2 regions of the Halobacillus sp. B23F22_5 genome follow, and region 1 is predicted to be linked to the other one. Evidence: predicted binding sites of a transcription regulator. Region 1 holds the regulator's gene; the other holds the start of a gene.
What was found. The regulator CtsR, encoded in region 1, represses protease genes until heat stress. The targets are predictions, from matches to a motif close to ATGGTCAATAAAGGTCAAACA.

Region 1 (11,072 bases):
GTCTAGTGGCGATAGCGGAGAGGTCACACCTGTTCCCATGCCGAACACAGCAGTTAAGCTCTCCAGCGCCGATGGTAGTCGGGTTTATCCCCGTGAGAGTAGGACGCCGCTAGGCAAGCAAGAAACCCGGAAGTCTTCCAAGGCTTCCGGGTTTCTTTGTATTTTAAAATACCATGCATACAATGCTATACTAATCATACTTATATATAATCAGCATATGTACTGTAGTTGGAGGTGAATTCTGGTAATGGAAGCTATAACATTCTTAGATGATGATTTTGATATATTTTTAGTCAGGCTGTTAATTGCACTCTTTTTATCTGGATTAATCGGCTTTGAACGAGAGTTAAAAAATCATTCCGCTGGTTTCAGAACACACATATTAGTCGGAGTAGGAGCGTGTTTAATGATGCTCTTATCCTTATATGGTTTTGAGTCATTTATGGAAGCATATAAAAATGTCCGTTTCGACCCTGCAAGGATCCCTTCTTATGTTATCAGTGGTATTGGTTTTCTAGGTGCAGGAACGATCATTGTCAATGGTATGACCATCAAAGGGTTAACTACAGCAGCTTCGATATGGACGGTAGCTGCAATTGGATTAGTAATTGGAGCCGGAATGTACGATGCTGCTATTTTAACTACCATTTTAGTGCTGCTCAGTCTAGTGGTGTTAAACCAAATAGAAGAGAAGATCATGGCTGGACGGGGAAAGAATTTCGTCCGTTTGATTGTAGATGGAGAAGTGAATATGGGAGAGGTCGTCGCTACTTTTGATGATTTCGGAATTAACGTAAAACGTTTGTCGATTGAAAACGAACGGACAGGAGAACGGACGCTCTTTATAGAAATGGAAAGAGGACAAAAGTTTGATCAAGCTGTCTTATTTGATTGTCTTTCTAAAATAAATCATGTCAAATTGGTATATGAGCGAAAAACATGACTTTTCATCTTAAGCTGTACTGCATAACTGTAGTACGGCTTTTTTCTACATAATCACCTATAAATCGTTGTTTTAAAATCCCTTGGTTTAGGGGAACATGGATGGTAGGTAAAAATTCTAAACATTTTAGTTGCGTCTCGAAAAATTTTGAGTATAATAAAATTAAAGTCAAAGATAGTCAAAGTCAAAAGAGGAGGAGGGAAGATGCGGAATATATCCGACATCATTGAAGCATATTTAAAACAGATACTTGAGGCTAATCAACAAGAAGTCATTGAGATCAAACGCAGCGAAATAGCAGAACAGTTTCAATGTGTTCCCTCTCAAATCAACTATGTGATTAAGACTAGATTTACTGTGGAAAAAGGTTATATAGTAGAAAGTAAACGTGGCGGCGGAGGTTATATCCGTATAATGCGGGTCAAACATCAGGATGATACGAAACTTTTAGACGAAATTTTAGAAATCATCCAGCCGAAAGTGACGCAGACTGCTGCCATTGACATCATTGAACGATTACTGGAAGACGAAATTATCACTGAGCGGGAAGCTAAGCTGATGGTAAGTGCAATGACTCGTGAGGTATTGGCATTTCAACTGCCATTACGCGATGAGGTAAGGTCGAAAATATTGACTGCGATGTTAACTACTCTGAGGTATAAAATGTCATAAAGGGAGAGGGGAGGAGTTAAGATGGAGTGTCAAGAATGTCATCAACGTCCGGCAACTGTACATTTGACAAAAGTGGTTAATGAAGAAAAAACGGAAGTGCATGTATGTGAACAGTGTGCTAAGGAAAAAGGTTACGGCGAGAGTTCTTTTTCACTTAATAACTTGCTATCCGGCTTGCTCAATTTTGATGCTGCAGCATCTATTAACAGCGGGACAGCGCCATCGTCCACGCCGCCAGCCCAAAAGCTGCAATGCCCTAAATGTGGGCTCACCTATCAGGAATTTACGAGAATCGGTAAATTCGGGTGTGCAAAATGTTATGAGACGTTTGATGATAAACTTAATCCGATTTTCCGCCGGGTACACAGTGGCAACACCGAGCATAATGGTAAAATTCCAAAGCGTGAAGGCGGAAATCTCCACTTAAGAAAAGAAGTCGAACAAAAAAAACATCTGTTGCATCAATTAATTGAGAAAGAGGAATTTGAAGAAGCTGCAAAGGTACGCGATCAAATTCGTAAACTGGAAAAACAGCTTCAAAATGAGCAAGGGGGGGATGGATGATGTCTCTTCAGAATTTCATGAATGAAGCGATTAGCCCCTGGATGAAAGAAGAAGGTCCTGATAGTGACATTGTTTTAAGTAGTCGGATTAGGCTGGCGAGAAATTTCGCTCAAGTAACTTTTCCGATTATTGCTAAAGAAGAAGACCTTAAACCGATTCTTGATTTTTTTGATCAGGAATACGCACACCAATCATTCAAGGAATACAAAAACTTTGAATTAGTGCCAATGAACAATCTTAAACCGATTGAAAAACGGGTATTGGTAGAAAAGCATTTGATCAGTCCTCATCTTGCTGAACATTCGGACCATTCTGCAGCGTTGATTTCTGAGAATGAGCAGATATCGGTCATGATTAATGAAGAGGATCATCTTCGCATCCAGTTATATTATCCCGGCTTTCAATTAGAACAAGCCTTAAAACGAGCTTCAGAACTGGATGACTGGCTGGAAGAAAAAGTAAATTACGCATTTGATGAAAAGCGCGGTTATTTGACCGCTTGCCCTACAAATGTTGGCACCGGGATGCGTGCTTCTGTTATGATGCACCTGCCTGCGCTGGCAATGACGCAACAAGTGAATCGGATGATTCCTGCTATCAACCAGCTGGGCCTGGTAGTAAGAGGCATCTATGGAGAAGGAAGCGAAGCTTTAGGCAATATTTTTCAAATTTCTAATCAGATTACCCTTGGTAAATCAGAAGATGATATTGTTGAAGACTTACAAAGTGTGGTAAGGCAATTGATCGATCAGGAACGGCGGGCACGTGAGACACTGATGCAACGCTCTGGTCTTCAGCTGGAAGACCGGGTGTTCCGCTCTTATGGAGTTCTAAAGAACAGCCGAATTATTGAGTCTAAAGAAGCAGCAAAATGTTTGTCCGATGTACGTCTTGGTATCGATTTAGGTTTTATTAAGAATATATCTAAAAATATATTGAATGAGCTGATGATTTTAACACAACCGGGTTTTTTACAACAATACGCTCAGGAAACACTGACACCGGACCAAAGAGATATACGTAGAGCATCCCTGATACGGGAGCGACTACAATTAGAAAAACAGTAAACTATTAATGAGGAGGTTATGTCCCATGATGTTTGGGCGATTTACAGAAAGAGCACAAAAAGTGTTAGCACTTGCACAAGAAGAAGCAGTACGACTAGGTCATAATAATATTGGAACCGAGCATATCCTTCTGGGTTTAGTACGTGAAGGAGAGGGCATCGCTGCGAAAGCTTTAACCGCACTAGGTTTAGAAGCAGAAAAAATCCAAGGTGAGGTAGAACAGTTGATAGGGCGTGGCGAAAAGGTTTCTCAAACCATTCATTATACACCACGTGCTAAAAAAGTGATTGAATTATCAATGGATGAAGCAAGAAAGCTTGGCCACTCTTACGTTGGAACCGAGCATATCCTTCTAGGATTGATTCGGGAAGGAGAAGGGGTTGCAGCCCGCGTATTGAATAACTTAGGTGTAAGCCTGAATAAGGCTCGTCAGCAAGTGCTGCAGCTGCTAGGCAATAATGAATCATCAAACGGGCAGAACCGCCGGGGCGGCTCCAGCCAGGCTGCCAACGCCAACACACCAACGCTCGATTCTTTGGCCCGTGATTTAACGGCAATTGCCAAAGAAGGAAATATCGATCCGGTCATCGGCCGTGGAAAAGAAATCGAACGTGTCATTCAAGTATTAAGTCGTCGTACCAAGAACAATCCAGTCCTTATCGGTGAACCTGGTGTTGGTAAAACTGCTATAGCAGAAGGATTAGCACAACAGATCATCAGTAATGAAGTTCCTGAGATCCTTCGCGATAAACGAGTGATGACGCTCGATATGGGGACAGTGGTTGCTGGAACTAAATATCGTGGTGAATTCGAGGATCGTTTGAAAAAAGTAATGGAAGAAATCCGTCAGGCCAACAACATTATTTTATTTATTGACGAATTGCATACGTTGATCGGCGCTGGTGGTGCAGAAGGCGCGATTGATGCTTCTAATATCCTTAAGCCGTCGCTGGCTCGCGGGGAACTACAATGTATCGGTGCCACTACACTGGACGAATATCGTAAATATATCGAGAAGGATGCCGCGCTTGAACGACGCTTCCAGCCGATTCAAGTGGATGAGCCGACTTCAGAAGAATCGGTTCAGATTTTACAAGGACTTCGTGACCGTTACGAAGCCCATCATCGAGTAACTATTACGGATGAGGCGATCGAGTCTGCAGTTAAGCTATCAGACCGGTATATTACGGATCGTTTCTTGCCGGATAAAGCAATTGACCTGATTGATGAAGCGGCTTCCAAAGTCCGTTTGCAATCTTATACAGCTCCGCCAAACCTTAAAGAATTGGAGCAAAAACTAGAAGAAGTCCGAAAAGAAAAAGATGCAGCGGTTCAAGGGCAAGAGTTTGAAAAAGCAGCTTCTCTCCGTGACAGTGAACAGCGTCTGCGTGATGAACTGGAACAGACTAAAAATGAATGGAAAGAAAAGCAAGGACAGGAAAGCTCAGAAGTATCCACAGAGGACATTGCAGCGGTCGTTTCTACCTGGACCGGTGTTCCGGTGTCTAAGCTTGCGAAAGATGAAAGCGAGCGTCTGCTGAACATGGAAGATACGCTTCATAAACGAGTAATCGGTCAGGAAGAAGCGGTGAAATCCATTTCCAAAGCCATTCGACGTGCCCGCGCTGGCTTGAAAGATCCGAAACGTCCGATTGGCTCTTTCATCTTCTTAGGACCGACTGGGGTAGGTAAAACAGAACTTGCCCGCGCTCTTGCTGAAACCATGTTTGGCGATGAAGATTCAATGATCAGAATCGACATGTCTGAATATATGGAAAAACACAGTACGTCTCGTCTGGTAGGTTCACCTCCAGGATATGTTGGCCATGAAGAAGGCGGACAGCTGACAGAAAAAGTTCGCCGCAAGCCATATTCTGTCGTGTTATTGGATGAAATTGAAAAAGCTCATCCAGAAGTGTTCAATATCCTGTTACAAGTATTAGAAGATGGACGACTGACGGATTCCAAAGGCCGTGTCGTTGACTTCCGTAATACAGTTCTGATTATGACTTCCAACGTAGGTGCCCAAGAATTGAAACGCAATAAATTCGTTGGATTCAGTCTGGGTGATGAGGATCAAAGTCATGCTGATATGAAATCTAAAGTTCTGGATGAATTGAAAAAAGCATTCCGTCCAGAATTCTTGAACCGTATTGATGAAACAATCGTCTTCCATTCTCTAGAGAGAAAACACATGACAGACATTGTAACGCTTATGGCTGAAGAGCTGCGTAAGCGTCTCAAAGAACAAGATATTGACTTCACCCTATCTCAGAAGGCAATCGAAAAAATTGCCAGCGAAGGTTTCGATCCAGAATATGGTGCACGACCATTGCGTCGCTCGATCCAGAAAAATGTCGAGGATCTATTATCTGAAGAACTATTAAAAGAAAATATTGAAAAAGGACAGAAAGTAGATATCGATATTAGCGACGAAGATAAATTTGTCGTTCATGCCAAATAATAGTATTTTAAAAATCGGAAGGTGTTTGCCTTCCGATTTTTTTCTGTTTTCGCTATGCTTTCATTATGGATATTTAAAAAAGTTTAGCTTCTCTGTAACTTTCTCATAATCATTTTCGTATACAATAATTGAAGTAAGGGGAGATCACCTTGGCAAAAAAGAAAAGTAAATTTGTTTGCCAGGAATGCGGCTATGAATCAGCGAAATGGATGGGCAAATGCCCGGCCTGTCATCAATGGAATACCTTAGTAGAAGAGGTAGTTTCCAAGGATCCATCACGCCACGTGTTCCAGGCAGACAATAGCAGTGGCTCAAAAAAGCCAGAAAAAATAACTGCCATCCATTCTGAAAAAGAGCCGCGCATCACCACCAATATGCCCGAGTTGAATCGTGTGCTCGGTGGCGGAATTGTGCCGGGTTCCCTGGTTTTAATAGGGGGAGATCCGGGAATTGGTAAGTCAACTTTGTTATTACAAGTATCTTCACAATTAGCCGACAAAGGAATGCCGGTTTTATATATATCCGGGGAGGAATCAGCACGGCAGACAAAATTACGGGCTGACCGGCTGTCCATAAATTCGGAAGAACTTTACGTCCTCCCGGAAACAAACCTGGTAGAAGTGGTTAACCAGATTGAGGCGATTGAACCGAAATTTGTGGTCATCGACTCGATCCAGACGATTTACCGGGAAGAAGTAACCTCCGCTCCGGGCAGTGTTTCCCAAGTTCGTGAATGTACCAGTGAGTTGATGCGAGTGGCAAAAAGTAAAGGAATCCCGATATTTATTGTAGGACATGTAACAAAAGAAGGTTCCATCGCCGGGCCGAGACTGTTAGAACATATGGTAGATGCTGTTTTATATTTTGAAGGGGAACAGCACCACACTTTCCGGATCTTGCGAGGGGTAAAGAATCGTTTTGGCAGCACGCATGAGATGGGTATTTTTGAAATGAAGGAAAAGGGGTTGGAAGAGGTTGATAATCCCTCGGAAATCTTTTTGGAAGAACGATCCCAGGGTGCTGCCGGATCAACGATTGTAGCTTCGATGGAGGGCACAAGGCCCGTTTTAGTAGAAATACAAGCGCTCATCTCTCCTACCACTTTCGGTAACCCTAGACGTATGGCTACCGGGCTGGATCACAACCGTGTACCATTACTTATGGCTGTGCTGGAAAAACGGGTAGGTCTCCTGCTGCAGAATCAGGACGCTTATTTAAAGGTAGCGGGGGGAGTGAAGCTGGACGAGCCGGCTATCGATCTCGCTGTCGCTATCAGTATTGCATCGAGCTTCCGGAATCAAGCTTCTAAAGCTGACGATGTCGTGGTAGGGGAAGTAGGACTGACTGGTGAGATACGTCGTGTCGCCCGTATTGAACAACGTATACAAGAGGCCGCTAAACTTGGCTTTAAGCGTGTAATCATTCCTCAAAAAAATCTTGATGGCTGGACGCCTCCAGCTAATATTAACGTAATCGGAGTCAATACTGTACAAGAAGCATTAAACGTGACGTTAGGAGAGAGATAGATGGAATGGCATGAAATGAAAGAGTCCGTAATCGGCGACATACTGCAGTTTGTCGCCCCGGGGACTCCAATTCGTGAAGGGATTGATAATGTCCTGCGAGCGAACACTGGCGGACTGATTGTGGTAGGATATGATGAAAAGATGCAAAATATCGTCGATGGCGGGTTTCATATCCACTCCGTTTTCACCCCTGCCCATTTGTATGAGCTGGCAAAAATGGACGGGGCTATCATACTGGATGATGAAGGCGAATATATTTTATATGCTAACGCTCAGTTGATACCAGATTCCAACATTACTTCTACTGAGACTGGCATGCGACATCGAACTGCTGAACGGGTGGCTAAACAGACCGGTCATCTGGTCATCGCCATCTCACAGCGGAGAAATGTCATCACGCTGTACAAAGGCAGTTTACGGTATTCGTTAAAAGACATCGGCGTCATATTGACTAAAGCGAATCAAGCCATTCAGACGCTTGAGAAGTATAAAAAAGTACTGGATCAGGGGATTACAAATCTTGGTGCTCTGGAATTTGAAGAGATGGTCACCTTTTCAGAGGTGATTCAGGTCATTCACCGTATTGAAATGGTGCTTCGAATCAAGACAGAGATATTGAATTATGCTAATGAACTTGGAACCGAAGGGCGACTGGTACAACTGCAATTGACCGAACTTGTGTCCAATATTGAAGAAGAGGCTACACTTCTTCTCAAGGATTACAGTAAAAACCCGGATTATGAACCTTCTTATTTACTGAAGAAAATGCAAGAAGCTACAGATTCTGAATTAATGTCGGGAGAGCAGATTCTTAAACTGCTTGGGTACCCTGCTACTCAAAAAATGCAGGACTCCATCATACCAAGAGGGTATCGTATTTTGAAAAAGATTCCTCGTCTTCCCCCATTGATCATTGAACATCTTGTAGAACGTTTTACGACACTTAATAACATAGTGATGGCTTCTACTAAAGAGTTAGTTAAGGTCGATGGTATTGGTGATGTTCGTGCAAGCAAAATAAGAGATGGGCTGGATCGTGTGCAGGAACAATTGTTTGTAGACAGGCACATTTAAGGTTTGACATTCATCTTGTCAGTGTGGTAAAATTTTATGTTAAAAAATTGACTATATTTGTAAATTGTGCTAACTTAGAAAATATATATTTAGTTGAAGAATTCATGGTTATAGGAACCCAATTTTGGTCATACTGTTGGCTAGGAGGTGAACAGAGTGCTTAAAAGAATTGTGCAATTATTTATTATTATTGCGGGTGCTACATTAGGGTATTTGTATATTCCTGAATTAATGAAGCTTTTTACTAACCAGGGCTGGGTACAATCTGCTTATGTGGGCGCTGTTTTAGGAGCACTTATATTATTTTTATTAACATTTTGGCTGGTCGATTCTATTGTGAATTTATTAAGGTGGTTTGAAGATACGCTCGTCAAAGCCCCACTGGCTGACTTGTTATTGGGAAGTTTCGGTTTGATTATCGGTCTTGTTATTGCATTTTTGATCAACATGATTATCCAGGATATTCAAATCCAGGTTGTCAGTCAGGTTGTTCCGATTTTCTTGACATTTTTCCTTGGGTACTTCGGGTTCCAGGTAGGTTTTAAGCGGAAAGATGAGATACTGGCCTTATTTAATAACACGGGAAAAAGAGAAAAGAAAAGGCCGGAGGAAGAAGGCTCTTCTGATCAGTCTGCAGAGGTCCCTAAACCGAAAATACTGGATACAAGCGTGATCATTGATGGACGGATAGCGGATATCTGTCAAACTAGCTTTCTTGAGGGAACGATTGTCATTCCCCAATTTGTACTCGAAGAGCTCCAGCACATTGCCGACTCTTCTGATGGATTGAAGCGGAATCGAGGAAGACGAGGGCTTGATATACTCAACCGTCTTCAAAAAGATCTGCCTGTCAATGTGGAAATATATGAAGGCGACTTTGAAGAAATCCAGGAAGTGGACAGTAAACTTGTAAAGCTTGCTAAAGTGATGGATGGGGTTGTCGTTACAAACGATTTCAATTTAAATAAAGTATGTGAGTTTCAGAACGTGGCAGTTTTGAATATCAATGACCTTGCTAATGCCGTCAAGCCGGTTGTACTGCCTGGGGAAGAAATGAAAATCCAGGTAATCAAAGATGGTAAGGAGCAGAATCAGGGAGTGGCATATCTGGATGATGGAACCATGATTGTTGTCGAAGAAGGCAAGAACTACATTGGCGAAACCATCGATGTCATTGTTACAAGTGTCTTACAGACATCCGCCGGCCGGATGATTTTTGCTAAACCTAAACCACTTGAAAAAGCCTTATAAAAAGGGTATAAACAAATAAGGATATACAAAAGTGATAACAGATATGTTATCGCTTTTGTTGTTTACAAACGGTTAGGATGGATGCGTGATGATCAACTATACAGCCATAGTGCTTGCGGCTGGGCAAGGGAAGCGAATGAAAGCGGGAAGAAATAAACAATTCCTGCTGCTGGATGATAAACCACTGATTATACATACTTTATCTGTTTTCGAAACAGATGAATGGTGCAAGGAAATCATTTTGGTCATTAACGAAAATGAACAACAAAGCATGCAGTCATTGGTCAAATCCTACTCCTTCAACACAAATATCCGGTTTGCTGAAGGAGGTAAAGAACGTCAGGACAGTGTCTACGAAGGACTGCGGTATGTTTCAGATAAAAGTATTCCTGTCTTCATCCATGATGGAGCCCGGCCTTTTGTAGAACATCAGCATTTGCATGAATTAGCGGAGATGACAAAGCAGCACGAGGCTGCTTTACTTGCTGTTCCAGTTACTGATACGATCAAGCAGCGGGATGACAATAAATTAAAGACGCTTGAACGGAGTAGTTTATGGGCTGCCCAGACACCGCAAAGCTTTTCCTATCCATTGATATTACAGGCTCATGAGCAGGCAAAAGCGGCTGGTTATTACGGTACGGATGATGCCTCACTCGTAGAGCGGATGGGGAAAGATGTAGTGGTGGTACAAGGAAGCTATGATAATATGAAATTGACAACACCGGAAGATAAAATGAAAGCACAGTCTCAGCTTACAAAATACAACCAGACAGGGGATGAAGAAATGTTTCGGATTGGACAAGGATTTGATGTACATCAATTGGCCGAAGGGAGAAAATGTATCATTGGGGGAGTGGAAATTCCTCATACTAAAGGCTTGCTTGGACATTCCGATGCTGATGTATTACTTCATACCGTTGCTGACGCTTGTTTAGGCGCAATAGGGGAAGGGGATATCGGGAAACACTTTCCTGATACAGATGAAGCCTTCAAGGATGCTGATTCCTCCCAATTGCTTCAACAAGTTTGGAGTCTTGTACAGGAAAAAGGCTATCAACTTGGTAACCTGGATTGTACGGTCATTGCCCAGGCTCCAAAAATGGCCCCCTATATCAAGGAAATTAGAGAAAATATAGCAGCTTTGCTAGCGACGGATATGGCTCGTATTAACGTAAAAGCGACCACCACGGAAAAGTTAGGTTTTCCAGGCAGGGGTGAAGGAATTGCCGCCCAGGCTGTTGTTCTTTTGCAGAATGATAACTAATGAGCAGGAAAAAATGATAAAATAGAACAAGGTAACGAACGACCTTTATTGGAGCGGAAATCAGAAAGGGGTAAACATACTATGAGTAACGAAGTACGTGTGCGTTATGCACCAAGTCCAACAGGGCATCTTCATATCGGGAATGCTCGAACAGCATTGTTCAATTATTTATACGCACGTCATTTAAATGGGAAATTCATCATCCGGGTGGAAGACACGGACGAAAAGCGGAATGTCGAAGGCG
Region 2 (11,072 bases), on a different contig from region 1:
CTATTCTGGATGCAGCAGGTTTAAGTTTCCTAGGTTTAGGAGCACAACCGCCGCTCCCAGAATGGGGTGCCATGCTAAGTGATGGGCGATCGGCTCTCCAAACTGCCCCATGGGTGGTCATGTTCCCGGGCTTCGCCATTCTACTGGTAGTGCTCGGATTCAACTTGTTGGGTGATGGCCTACGAGATGCACTCGACCCACGCTTGAAGCAATAAGATATTCCTCCTTGAAAAACAAGGAATGTTGCATAATTAGAATACCGGTTCCGTTATCCGTGAGAAACAATTAAACCAGCATATGAAACGAGTATAAAACCACCACGGTTTTATACTCGTTTTTTGCAGTTATATACTGGTCAACTTACGTTACTGGTCTTTTCAATTTTACTACGTAATATCCCCTTTTTTTAGCGCAGCTTCTCAAAAGCACCTTTCATTATTCAGAATATTTAAGTAAAATAGTACTAAAAGCAATTGGGACTAGTGACCTTTTTGTAAACAGGCTTAAGAATTAATAAAGCAGCAGGAGGAAATGCCTTTGAAAAAATACACAGTGCCCATTTTGTGTTTCATCATCAGTCTGGCAGTTATCGGCCATCATTCCTATCAAGCTTCCGGGCAATCGATGTATATGTATCCGAATCTGCCTGCGCCAATTGGAAAAGAACCAATTCTAATCACTTCAGCAGGTCAGACCGTTGAAGGTGGCATCGTCCATAAACTTTCCCAACAGCTCCATTTGGAAGCCGAATACCGTCCGAGAGCATTAGCAACCGATTTATATGAATATCAAACATTAGTGATCGTAACCGGCTATAGCTATAATGGATTGTTACATAAGAAAAGAAAATTCAATCAAGAGCAGGAACGTATTCAAAAATTAATGAATGAAGCGGAAGCAGAAAGTATTCCAGTTATAATTTTCGATCTCGATCTCCAATACCGTGATTACGAGGAAACCTGGTCTATATTGGAACATACCATCCCGTATGCTGATTATTTCATCGGTAAACGACATGATGAATCGCCGGATGAATTGTTAGAGATGATCCGCAAACATAAAGTTAAATCTACTTTCGTCAATGAAATCGAAGATATGAAAACACCGTTTAATTCGGTATTCAGATAGGGGGACTACAGCATGAAGCAGCCTACTCACCCATTCTGGGGGACCCTTGGAATCGTGCTTGTTTTCTATGGCATGCTTATCCCGGCGTTGACGATGGATTGGTCTATGTTTATCTATGAAGAGATCGAACGCAGTCTTTATGAAGAGGACAGTGGAAAGTTACTGGTAACCGCTTTTGCTTATATCTCTCGTAATGTCATTATGTTTACGATGATCTTTTTCGGCACGTTGTGTCTGACTAGATTCCTGGGAGTAAGGATCACCACGGTACGCTTTCAAGTGATATTTACTGCTCTTTCCATAACAGCTGTTTTTGTATTAAATATTTTATATACAGAATATTATGCTTACCTGCCACATATTCTCACAATCGGCGTACTTTTATTTTTCAGCACCTACCTTCCAAAACAACGATATTTTGCCTGGACATTTTTGATATTGTTGATTTTGACAACCATTTCTGTTCAATGGCTTAACTTGATCCCCACTTTGAGCACGTATGGTTTTGGGACGAATGACCTTGCTGTAAGTTTGAAAACGGTTGATGAATTTTTAACAGATCATAATCTATTTAGAACCATCACTTTGGTATTTTTTCTAATATTTTTTATTATCGCTGTCATTTTTACTACCTTGATTCACTTGTTCAATAAGCAAATCACTACGTTAAAGCTATATCAGGCGCAAGGGAAGGAATTGCAAAGAACAAGGAATGACTTAATAGAATCAAAAGTCTACCAGGAAATGCACACGCTGGTCCATGATTTGAAAACCCCACTGGTGGCCATCGAAGGGTTATTATCTTTAATGGAAATGAAAGTAAAAGCCGATGACCATAAATCGAAGAGTTATTTCTCCAGGATCAATCAATCGGTCGTTAAAATGAAGGAAATGATTTCAGATATACTTTACGAGGATATCCGCAAGCAGATACCTGCCGAAGAATTACTCGATTATGTCATGAGCCACTTGAATACAGATGATCTGCCCATCGATTTTGAAATCCATATTTCCGAGGATGTTCCTCCCCTCTATGTCAATAAAATCCGTTTTTCCAGAGCCATTTCCAATGTGCTGGAGAACTCGATGATTAATTTGCATGAGCGAGGAGGGAAAATCACCGTTGAAATTTACAAGGACAAAGATAACACTTGTATAAAGATTGAAGATAATGGTCCGGGAATCGAACGCGCCAACCTTGTTCATATATGGCAGGAAGGATTCAGTACAAAAAATTCTTCCGGCATCGGGCTGCCTTTTGTGAAACGGGTAGTAGAGAGCCACTCTGGAACCATCGAAGTCTCCAGTGAACCGGGATCTCATACCATCACTACGATTACACTGCCTCAGAACTCTAGAAAGGAAGCGATAGGATGATATTAATCATCGATGACAACGAAGATATACGTTTTACTTTAAAAGAAATTTGTGAATTCTGTGAGTGGCCCTCTATCGAAGCTTCCAATGGTAAAGAAGGGATTGCATTATTTCGAAAACTGGACCCGGATTTGGTACTGGTCGATTTTCACATGCCTGAATGGGATGGGTTAAAAACCGTAAAAGCGATCAGAAACGAGAATAAACACATCCCGATCATTGTCTTAACGGTTGATGATCGCCAGGACATAGCTAACTCTTTCTTGGAGGCTGGAGCTACAGACTTTGCCATGAAGCCGATAAAAGCACCTGATTTAATCTCACGAATAAAATTGAATATGAAGTACGCTAAACTCTCCAATACAGATCAGGATATTTATGTGGATAAAGGCATAAACAAAGAGACACGCAAGTCAATCAAACATTTTCTTTACAACCAAAAGCAGCCTGTCACTATCAACGATATCCAGGAACAGCTTCCAATTGCTTATCAAACGGTCCACCGCTATCTCCATCATATGGTAGAAAAAGGCGAAATTGAAGTCGTTTCCGATTATGGCAGCCGCGGCAGGCCTAAAAATAAATACCAACTGCTGTAAACATGCTCGAAAAATCCATAGAAGACAGGTTTATTCTCCCTGATTTAGGGAAACATGGTAGAAGGAATTTTGCCTGATAAAGTCGAAGTATTTTGTTTGACCTTTATTGACCTTGGATGTATGATAAAACTATCACATCATCCAATGATAATAAGTGATGAAGGAGGAATTTACATTGAATCTAGTCCCTACAGTAATTGAACAAACAAACCGCGGAGAACGTGCATACGATATTTATTCACGCTTGTTGAAAGACCGTATCATTATGCTTGGAAGCGGAATCGATGATAACGTATCCAATTCGATCGTATCTCAGCTTCTATTCCTGGCAGCAGATGACCCAGACAAAGATATTTCCCTTTATATCAACTCACCTGGTGGATCTATTACAGCTGGAATGGCGATTTACGATACGATGCAGTTCATCAAACCAAATGTATCTACCATTTGTATCGGTATGGCAGCATCTATGGGTGCATTCCTTTTGGCAGCCGGTGAAAAAGGAAAACGTTATGCGCTTCCTAACAGTGAAGTAATGATTCACCAGCCATTGGGTGGTACACAAGGACAGGCGGCCGATATCGAAATCCATGCTCGTCGTATCTTGCAAATGCGCGAAAAGTTGAATAAGATTCTATCTGAGCGTACTGGACAGCCAATGGACGTTATCGAACGCGATACCGATCGCGATAACTTCATGCCTGCTCATCAAGCGAAAGAATACGGCCTGATTGACAAAGTAATGGAAAAGAAACCAACTGAATAAAAGCTTCACCTACCCTGATCCACTCGGATCAGGGTTTTTTCATATTTCTTATTGTCACAATTACTCAAAAAATAGCCAGGGACACTGTCAGATCCCTGGCTTACTTTGTTTGTCTAAGTATGCTATCCATTATCCTAATCTACTAATTGTTCATCCATTCACATAGAAAAGTACTAAGAATTTACACTTTTACTACGAAAGCCTGCAACTCTTCCATAGCAGGTTCTTCATCTGAGCCATCTGTAATCAGTACGACCTCTTCATCGGTGCCGATAGCAAGGCTCATTAAACCCATTATGCTTTTTGCATTGACTCTTTTTCCGTCCTTCTCAATAAATATATCTGATGAAAAACGATTAGCTAATTGTACGAATTGTGCTGCCGGCCTGGCTTGCAGACCAGTATCCAATTCAATTTTCAACGACCGTTCAACCACCTGAATTCTCCTCTCTTGCACACTTCTGGTTAGGGAAGCGCTATCATAGTTGGTGATAGAAAAAACGCCCTCGACGAAAGCGTTTTTTTAATTGCATTAATTATAGCATGAATTAACTGCATATGACACGGATTTAACTTAGAAATAATCTCCTGTTACCCCTTTGGGGTCGGATGTATTTCTCCTTTACGGACCTTTTCTGCAAACTCATCAATCTTTCTCAACCGGTGATTGACACCAGACTTACTGATCTTTCCGGTAGAAACCAATTCTCCCAGCTCTTTTAAAGATACATCCTGATGAAGCAGACGCAGCATAGCAATCCCCTGCAGCTTTTCAGGTAAAGCTTCAATCCCTACCGTATTTTTGATGAACTTGATATTTTCAACCTGACGGAATGCGGCGCCTATAGTTTTGTTCAAGTTGGCTGTTTCACAATTGACCAGCCGATTGACCGAATTTCTCATATCGCGCACGATTCGAACATCTTCAAACTTGAATAAGGCCTGATGTGCTCCGATATTACTCAGGAACTCCGTTATTTTTTCGGCTTCTTTGATATAAGTGATAAAACCTTTTTTCCGTTCCAGTGTGCGTGCGTGCAAATCAAACTCGTTCATAAGTTCGCACAATGCTTCATTATGCTCCTGGTAAGAATTATAGATTTCCAAATGATAGGAAGAGGTTTCCGGATTATTGACAGATCCGCCTGCTAAGAACGCTCCGCGTAAGTAGGCGCGTTTACAGCAAATGTCTTTCTTATGGTTTTCCGAAATCGTCCGATTGAACGAAAAAGGACCCCCATTCATGATTTCAAGTTCTTCTAAAAATACTTTAACGTCCTCTTTCATACGGACAATGTAAACATTATTCTTTTTCAAACGCATTTTTTTCCGAACAAGCAGCTCCACTGGCGAATGATAAACCTTTTTGATCAATGTATAGATTCGCCGTGCGATAGCTGCGTTTTCTGTTTGCACATCCAGTGCGTAGGTTTTATTGGAATTCAAAGAAACGGATCCATTCATGCGGATTAATGCTGCCAACTCCGCCTGTACGCAGCACGGCTTCTCTGCCTGGGCATTGGTTAATTCTTTTTTTATTTCCGAAGCAAAAGACACGACGTTCACCTCCCTGCAAAAACTCCTTGCTTTCTACAGCATACTGTAGAGCAGGTTCGCAATTTTCTTCGTATCATGGCGCAACATCGCTTTAGAATGATCGATGATATCTTCCTCAATAACTTCCAATTTCATATTTCGAATTCGCTCATTATCATAAACGACCGGCTCGGCCTGTTCTTCGGCATATATCTTTCTTACATCATGTTCAATCGGTTGATTGTGGACAATGATGGAATGGACACAACCCTCGCCGACATGATCCAATATCGCTTTAACATGATCTCCTGCTGAGTAACCATCGGTTTCTCCATGCTGCGTCATTACATTACATACATACGTTACTTTCCCGGAAGTTTCTCTTAATGCTTTAGAAATCTCAGGAATAATTATATTTGGAAGCGTGCTTGTATAAAGGCTTCCTGGTGCGATGACAATCAAATCTGCACTTTTTATTTCTTCCACCGCTTCAGGGAGCGGCTTTACTGGGTCAGGCTCAAGAAATACCCGCTTGATCCTGCCTGGATGTTTAGGAATGTTTGATTCACCGGAGACTAAATTTCCATCCTCCATTTCAGCATGTAAATACATATTCTGATTGGCTATAGGATAGATCTTCCCTTTCACATTCAGGACACGGGAAATTTCTTTTATTCCCGTGAAAAAGTCCCCTTTCATCGAGGTCAATGCGGCTAACAATAGGTTGCCCATCGAGTGTCCGGATAATCCATTCCCATTTTCAAATCGGTGCTGGAATAACTCTAACAGCATCGGCTCTGCGTCCGACAGAGCTGCAATGACATTCCGTATATCTCCTGGTGCCGGTATCGACATTTCATTACGCAAACGCCCCGAACTTCCCCCGTCATCAGCTACCGTTACAATTGCAGAAAGGTCGATAGGAAGATCTTTCAAACCGCGGAGCAGTACTGGCATACCTGTCCCGCCTCCTAATACGACCACTTTGGGCAATGCTTTATTTGTCATATCAATGGCCCTTTCTTTTATCAATATCACGGTGGCTTGCGTGTGTGACGTAGTCCGTAGAAAAATGCCTGCGTAAATGTTCGGCAATAGCGACAGAACGATGTTGTCCTCCAGTACAGCCAATACCGATGATCAATTGACTTTTCCCTTCCCGTTTATATTGCGGCAGCATAAATTGCAATAGATCAATCAATTTTTCTAAAAACTTTTGGGTATCTGACCATTTGAAAACATACGAAGATACTTCGCTATTAAGTCCGGTCAACGGCTGCATATGTTCAACATAGTGTGGGTTCGGTAAAAAACGCACATCAAAGATCAGATCGGCATCGATGGGCACTCCGTATTTAAAACCGAACGAGACCATTTGTACAGAAAAAATCTCGCGCTTCTTTTGTGTATTTGCATAGGTCTGAATAATTTGTTCCCGTAACTCCCTGGGCTTCAAATCCGTTGTTTCAATAATTGTTTGAGCCCTGCCTCGTAATTCATCCAGCATCCGGCGCTCTTGTTTGATACCATCTAAAGGCAATCCGTCTTTTGCCAATGGATGTGAACGGCGTGTCTCTTTATATCGAGAGACAAGCGCCTGATCCTGGGCGTCTAAAAATAAAATATGCTCCTGAAGCCATGGTTCATCAACAAGTTTATCAAGGACTTCAAACAAAGCATCGAAAAATTCCCGGCCTCGCAAGTCCATGACAAGCGCTACATTTTCTATATTATTTGATGAGTCTTTCATTAATTCAAGAAACTTTGGCAGCAAGGCAGGAGGCAAGTTGTCAACGCAGAAGAAACCTAAATCTTCAAAGCTCTGAACTGCCACGGTCTTACCAGCCCCAGACATTCCTGTGATGATTACTAATTGTGTTTCCTGATCTTTTTTCGCCATGTAAGAACCCTCTCCTTATCAAGCAGCAATCTAAAATTTACTCCGTAAGACTAATCGTTATTCAGGATCGGTCGGATCGAGGTCGATATCGAGCAGCTGATAGTCAGGCGTGTAAACAAATGTCCCATAGATTTGCTCATCGCTTGTTAAGATATGGTTAAAAATATGGCGGTCTCCTTCAGCCATCGGCTTACCCAATACATCATCGATATGCACCCACTCCAGCTCTCCTTCTTCACTTTCTTCCAGTAGTGATCCCTTATAGTCCCTGCAATAGAAAGTGAACATCATCCACTCTTGCACCGTTTCTTCCCCGTCACGGATAATAAATGTAAAGGAGCCTTTCATTTCGGGGTTCTGAATGGACAGTCCTGTTTCTTCTTTGAACTCTCTGACAGCCGAATCTTTGATCGACTCTCCTGGCTCCATCTTACCGCCAGGGGCTACATACCAGCCTCTTCTTGGTTTTTTTAACATTAAAATTTTATCGTCTATGTGTAAAATACAATTCGTCACTCGTTGCAATTACGTCACCTCATCCTTATTCGAGGACATCTTCTACTATTATACAATGAATGGGATTCGTCCCACAATGCTGCAAGCTTTATTAACAAACCAAAAGGTTCTTTGGTGATTTTTTATAAAAGCCTTATTCAACCATAGGGCCGAAAAGTCGAAGACTTTATTTCGAGATATTGTGTATGAGGGGAAGGGGCGTTGGGGAACGACTCGCTTTCCACGGGAGTCCGTTGAGCCTCCTCGAGCTAACGCTCTGTGGGGTCTCACCTGGAACTCTTTTCCCGTAGGAGTCTCCCCGTTCCCCCACGCCCCTTGCCAAATAAGATTATAGAAATCGCCTTTGAATATCATTACTTAATATCGAGAAAAATCCTGTCATATCGCTTGATAGATCTTACTTTCCGCACAAAAGTACGTACTCTGATAGGAGTTACGATACTCTTACAATCGTAAGGGGGCTGGGAAAACGGTGAGACTCCTCGAAAATGTTACGCATTTTCTTCGTGCGGTGTTTATTCAAGAAGCTTATTCAAAGTCCTATGGGATGAACATGCTCCCGCAAGGCGAAGCCTGAGGAAGCTCACCTCATGCCCACGGAAAGCGATCCGTTTTCCAAGCGACCATCATCGCCTGCATAAGTCTCGAAACTGAGTGATCTGGAAAAGGGAGCTTTAACTGTAAGTGCAAAAATGATATTTAGCATCGACAACCAAAAAAATGCACAGGTGGCTAGGCACCTGTGCTTAATAGATCTATCTATTAAAAGGGGGTCAATTATTAATTATAGTGTACCCCACAATTGTTTCATGCGTGTTACAGGAGAATTAAGATGCAATTACTATTTCTAAAGTCCTGTACATATGCCCGCACATCAACCATCACAGTTATTTATTGGCAACCTTAAGTTCTTCCATCAGGTTTTCGATATAATGCTGCGCAGATTGAGCAGCGATACTACCATCACCGGTTGCAGTAACAATTTGTCGCAACGTTTTCTCACGAATATCTCCAGCGGCAAAAATTCCAGGAATCTTCGTTTCCATATTATCGTCGGTTGGAATATATCCTTGCTCATTAGTAATGCCAAGGCTGGCAAATGGATCACTTAAAGGAATCATTCCGATATAGATGAACACCCCATCTGTATCGAATTCGTACTCTTCATTTGTTTTTTTGTTGTAAAGGGTAACACTCCCTACTTTCCCATCCTTTTCATTGATGGAATTCAGTACCGTGTCCCATACGAATTCCACTTTTTCGTTATCAAATGCCCGCTGCTGTAATATCGGCTGCGCCCTCAGTTCATCACGACGGTGCACGATAGTCACTTTGCTTGCGAAGCGAGTCAGGTAGACCCCTTCTTCAACAGCGGAATCTCCGCCACCGATTACGACAAGCTCTTTATCCCGGAAGAATGCCCCATCACATACAGCACAATAGGAGACACCGCGTCCGCCCAGTTCTTTTTCACCAGGGACACCGATTTCCTTGTATTTGGCCCCGGTTCCTATGATGACCGCGCGTGCTTTATACTCTTTATTGCCTGCTACGACTGTTTTATATTCTTTTCCATCTATGATCTCTTTGATATCTCCATATGCATACTCCGCGCCAAATTTCTTCGCATGTTCAAACATTTTGTTAGAAAGATCCGGCCCGAGGATACTTTCGTAGCCCGGATAGTTCTCCACATCTTCTGTATTCGCCATCTGACCGCCCGGAATTCCCCGTTCAATCATCAGCGTATCTAAATTCGCACGTGAAGTGTATACAGCAGCTGTCATACCAGCCGGTCCTGCACCTGCGATGATTACATCATAAATATGCTCTTCCATTTCTTTTCAGCCCCCTAATATACATTGACTCGAACTGTCAGTTTTCATACTATCATCCTATAAAATTGAGTCTCCTGCGTCTATTAATATGCTCACTAGGGTATATGCGGAACGTCATCTCCCCAGAAACGCTTCAAGAAGCATTCCAGGGGCCACCTTCCTCACTCAGTTCCGGATACTTTTTACAACCTTCTTCCCATAAATGCAATGCCTTGGCAGGTTTTCCTGTATGATAAGATGCGATGCTATGCCACTTATAGAAAGTCTTCGTCCGTTTCACAACCTTCGAGCGGATCGATTGGAACCGTTCGCATGCTTCACGGTAATGGCCTGTTCGTGTCAATGCCTGGGCAATATATAACTTTTGATGATCATGGATCGGAAAAATTTTTTTCACCATCTGGATATGGTCATCACTACGAGCGTCATTACGTTCTTTATAGAAAATTGCTAAATTGACATGGCTGTGCAGATTATCAGGCTGCTGTTGTAACCATTGTTGTTCCAATTCGATCGCCCCTTCTTCATCTCCATGATGAAATAAGGCGTAAGTATATTCATGCTTTGCTGCCGTATAATCAGGGAACATCTCCATCATTTCTTCCAGCAGGGCAATTGCTTCTTCCCATTCTTGATGCTGAATATGGTGAAGAGCTGTCTCCTGGTATATAAGCAGTTCGTCTTCATCTTCAAGGGTCCACTCATCCTCATCATCTTCTTCTAAGGAAGTGACCAATTCTAATAATTGCTCGGCGGCCTCTTTGAAATCTCCCTGCTGCGTTTTTGCTAAATAAGTTTCCGCGTATTTTTTAGCATCTTTGAATAAACCGAGGTGCGCATAGTTATTAGCTATCAAGTAATAACAATCCACATACTCTTTCCCGAACACCGATAATACCTCGGTCAATAATTGGTTCGCTTTATGATAGGAGCCTTGCTCTGTGTGAACCACAGCCAGTTGACAAGCGTAGAGCGGCTCTTGTGGGGACTTTTCCATCGCTTTTTTCAGCCATTTGACGGCCATCTCAAAATTCCGCTTTTGAAACGCCTGTACACCATAACTGAAATAAAATTCCCCGTCTGCTACAAAAGGAATCACGTTATTATTCGAATTTCCTGTGGCTGCATTCCTGGAAGTAGGCATCCATATCCTCCTATCACCGTTTCAGTACGTATGACAGTATAACACAGATGATTCTGGGGATATAGAGGTTTTTTTGACAAAAACAGTAAATATGATACTTGTTTTATTTACTATGTCGTTCCTCTAAAACACCAAGCACCTGGTCTATAGATACATTACGATCAGTAAGCAATATCAGCAAGTGGAACAGTAAGTCTGCTGACTCCATTGACAGTTCTTCAGGATCATTATTTTTGGCTGCAATTATGACTTCTCCCGCTTCTTCCCC

Region 2: the regulator CtsR is predicted to act here: its motif matches at 3,198-3,218, upstream of clpP (ATP-dependent Clp endopeptidase proteolytic subunit ClpP).

What each region holds. Positions count from the first base shown of each region.
Region 1 is NZ_JBIEKI010000022.1:50,052-61,123, reverse strand. It holds rRNA gene rrf (5S ribosomal RNA) at 2-115, shown strand; gene ACGTN9_RS19390 (MgtC/SapB family protein) at 248-943, shown strand; gene ACGTN9_RS19385 (CtsR family transcriptional regulator) at 1,148-1,615, shown strand; gene mcsA (protein-arginine kinase activator protein McsA) at 1,637-2,179, shown strand; gene mcsB (protein-arginine kinase McsB) at 2,179-3,246, shown strand; gene clpC (ATP-dependent protease ATP-binding subunit ClpC) at 3,272-5,710, shown strand; gene radA (DNA repair protein RadA) at 5,860-7,236, shown strand; gene disA (DNA integrity scanning diadenylate cyclase DisA) at 7,237-8,310, shown strand; gene ACGTN9_RS19355 (PIN/TRAM domain-containing protein) at 8,467-9,561, shown strand; gene ACGTN9_RS19350 (bifunctional 2-C-methyl-D-erythritol 4-phosphate cytidylyltransferase/2-C-methyl-D-erythritol 2,4-cyclodiphosphate synthase) at 9,650-10,828, shown strand; gene gltX (glutamate--tRNA ligase) at 10,910-11,072, shown strand, end outside.
Region 2 is NZ_JBIEKI010000003.1:6,381-17,452, forward strand. It holds gene nikC (nickel transporter permease) at 1-215, shown strand, start outside; gene ACGTN9_RS05480 (DUF6305 family protein) at 538-1,128, shown strand; gene ACGTN9_RS05485 (sensor histidine kinase) at 1,141-2,505, shown strand; gene ACGTN9_RS05490 (response regulator) at 2,502-3,104, shown strand; gene clpP (ATP-dependent Clp endopeptidase proteolytic subunit ClpP) at 3,280-3,870, shown strand; gene ACGTN9_RS05500 (HPr family phosphocarrier protein) at 4,052-4,306, opposite strand; gene whiA (DNA-binding protein WhiA) at 4,462-5,427, opposite strand; gene ACGTN9_RS05510 (gluconeogenesis factor YvcK family protein) at 5,461-6,414, opposite strand; gene rapZ (RNase adapter RapZ) at 6,416-7,306, opposite strand; gene ACGTN9_RS05520 (NUDIX domain-containing protein) at 7,364-7,831, opposite strand; gene trxB (thioredoxin-disulfide reductase) at 8,710-9,660, opposite strand; gene ACGTN9_RS05530 (tetratricopeptide repeat protein) at 9,794-10,804, opposite strand; gene hisIE (bifunctional phosphoribosyl-AMP cyclohydrolase/phosphoribosyl-ATP diphosphatase HisIE) at 10,908-11,072, opposite strand, start outside.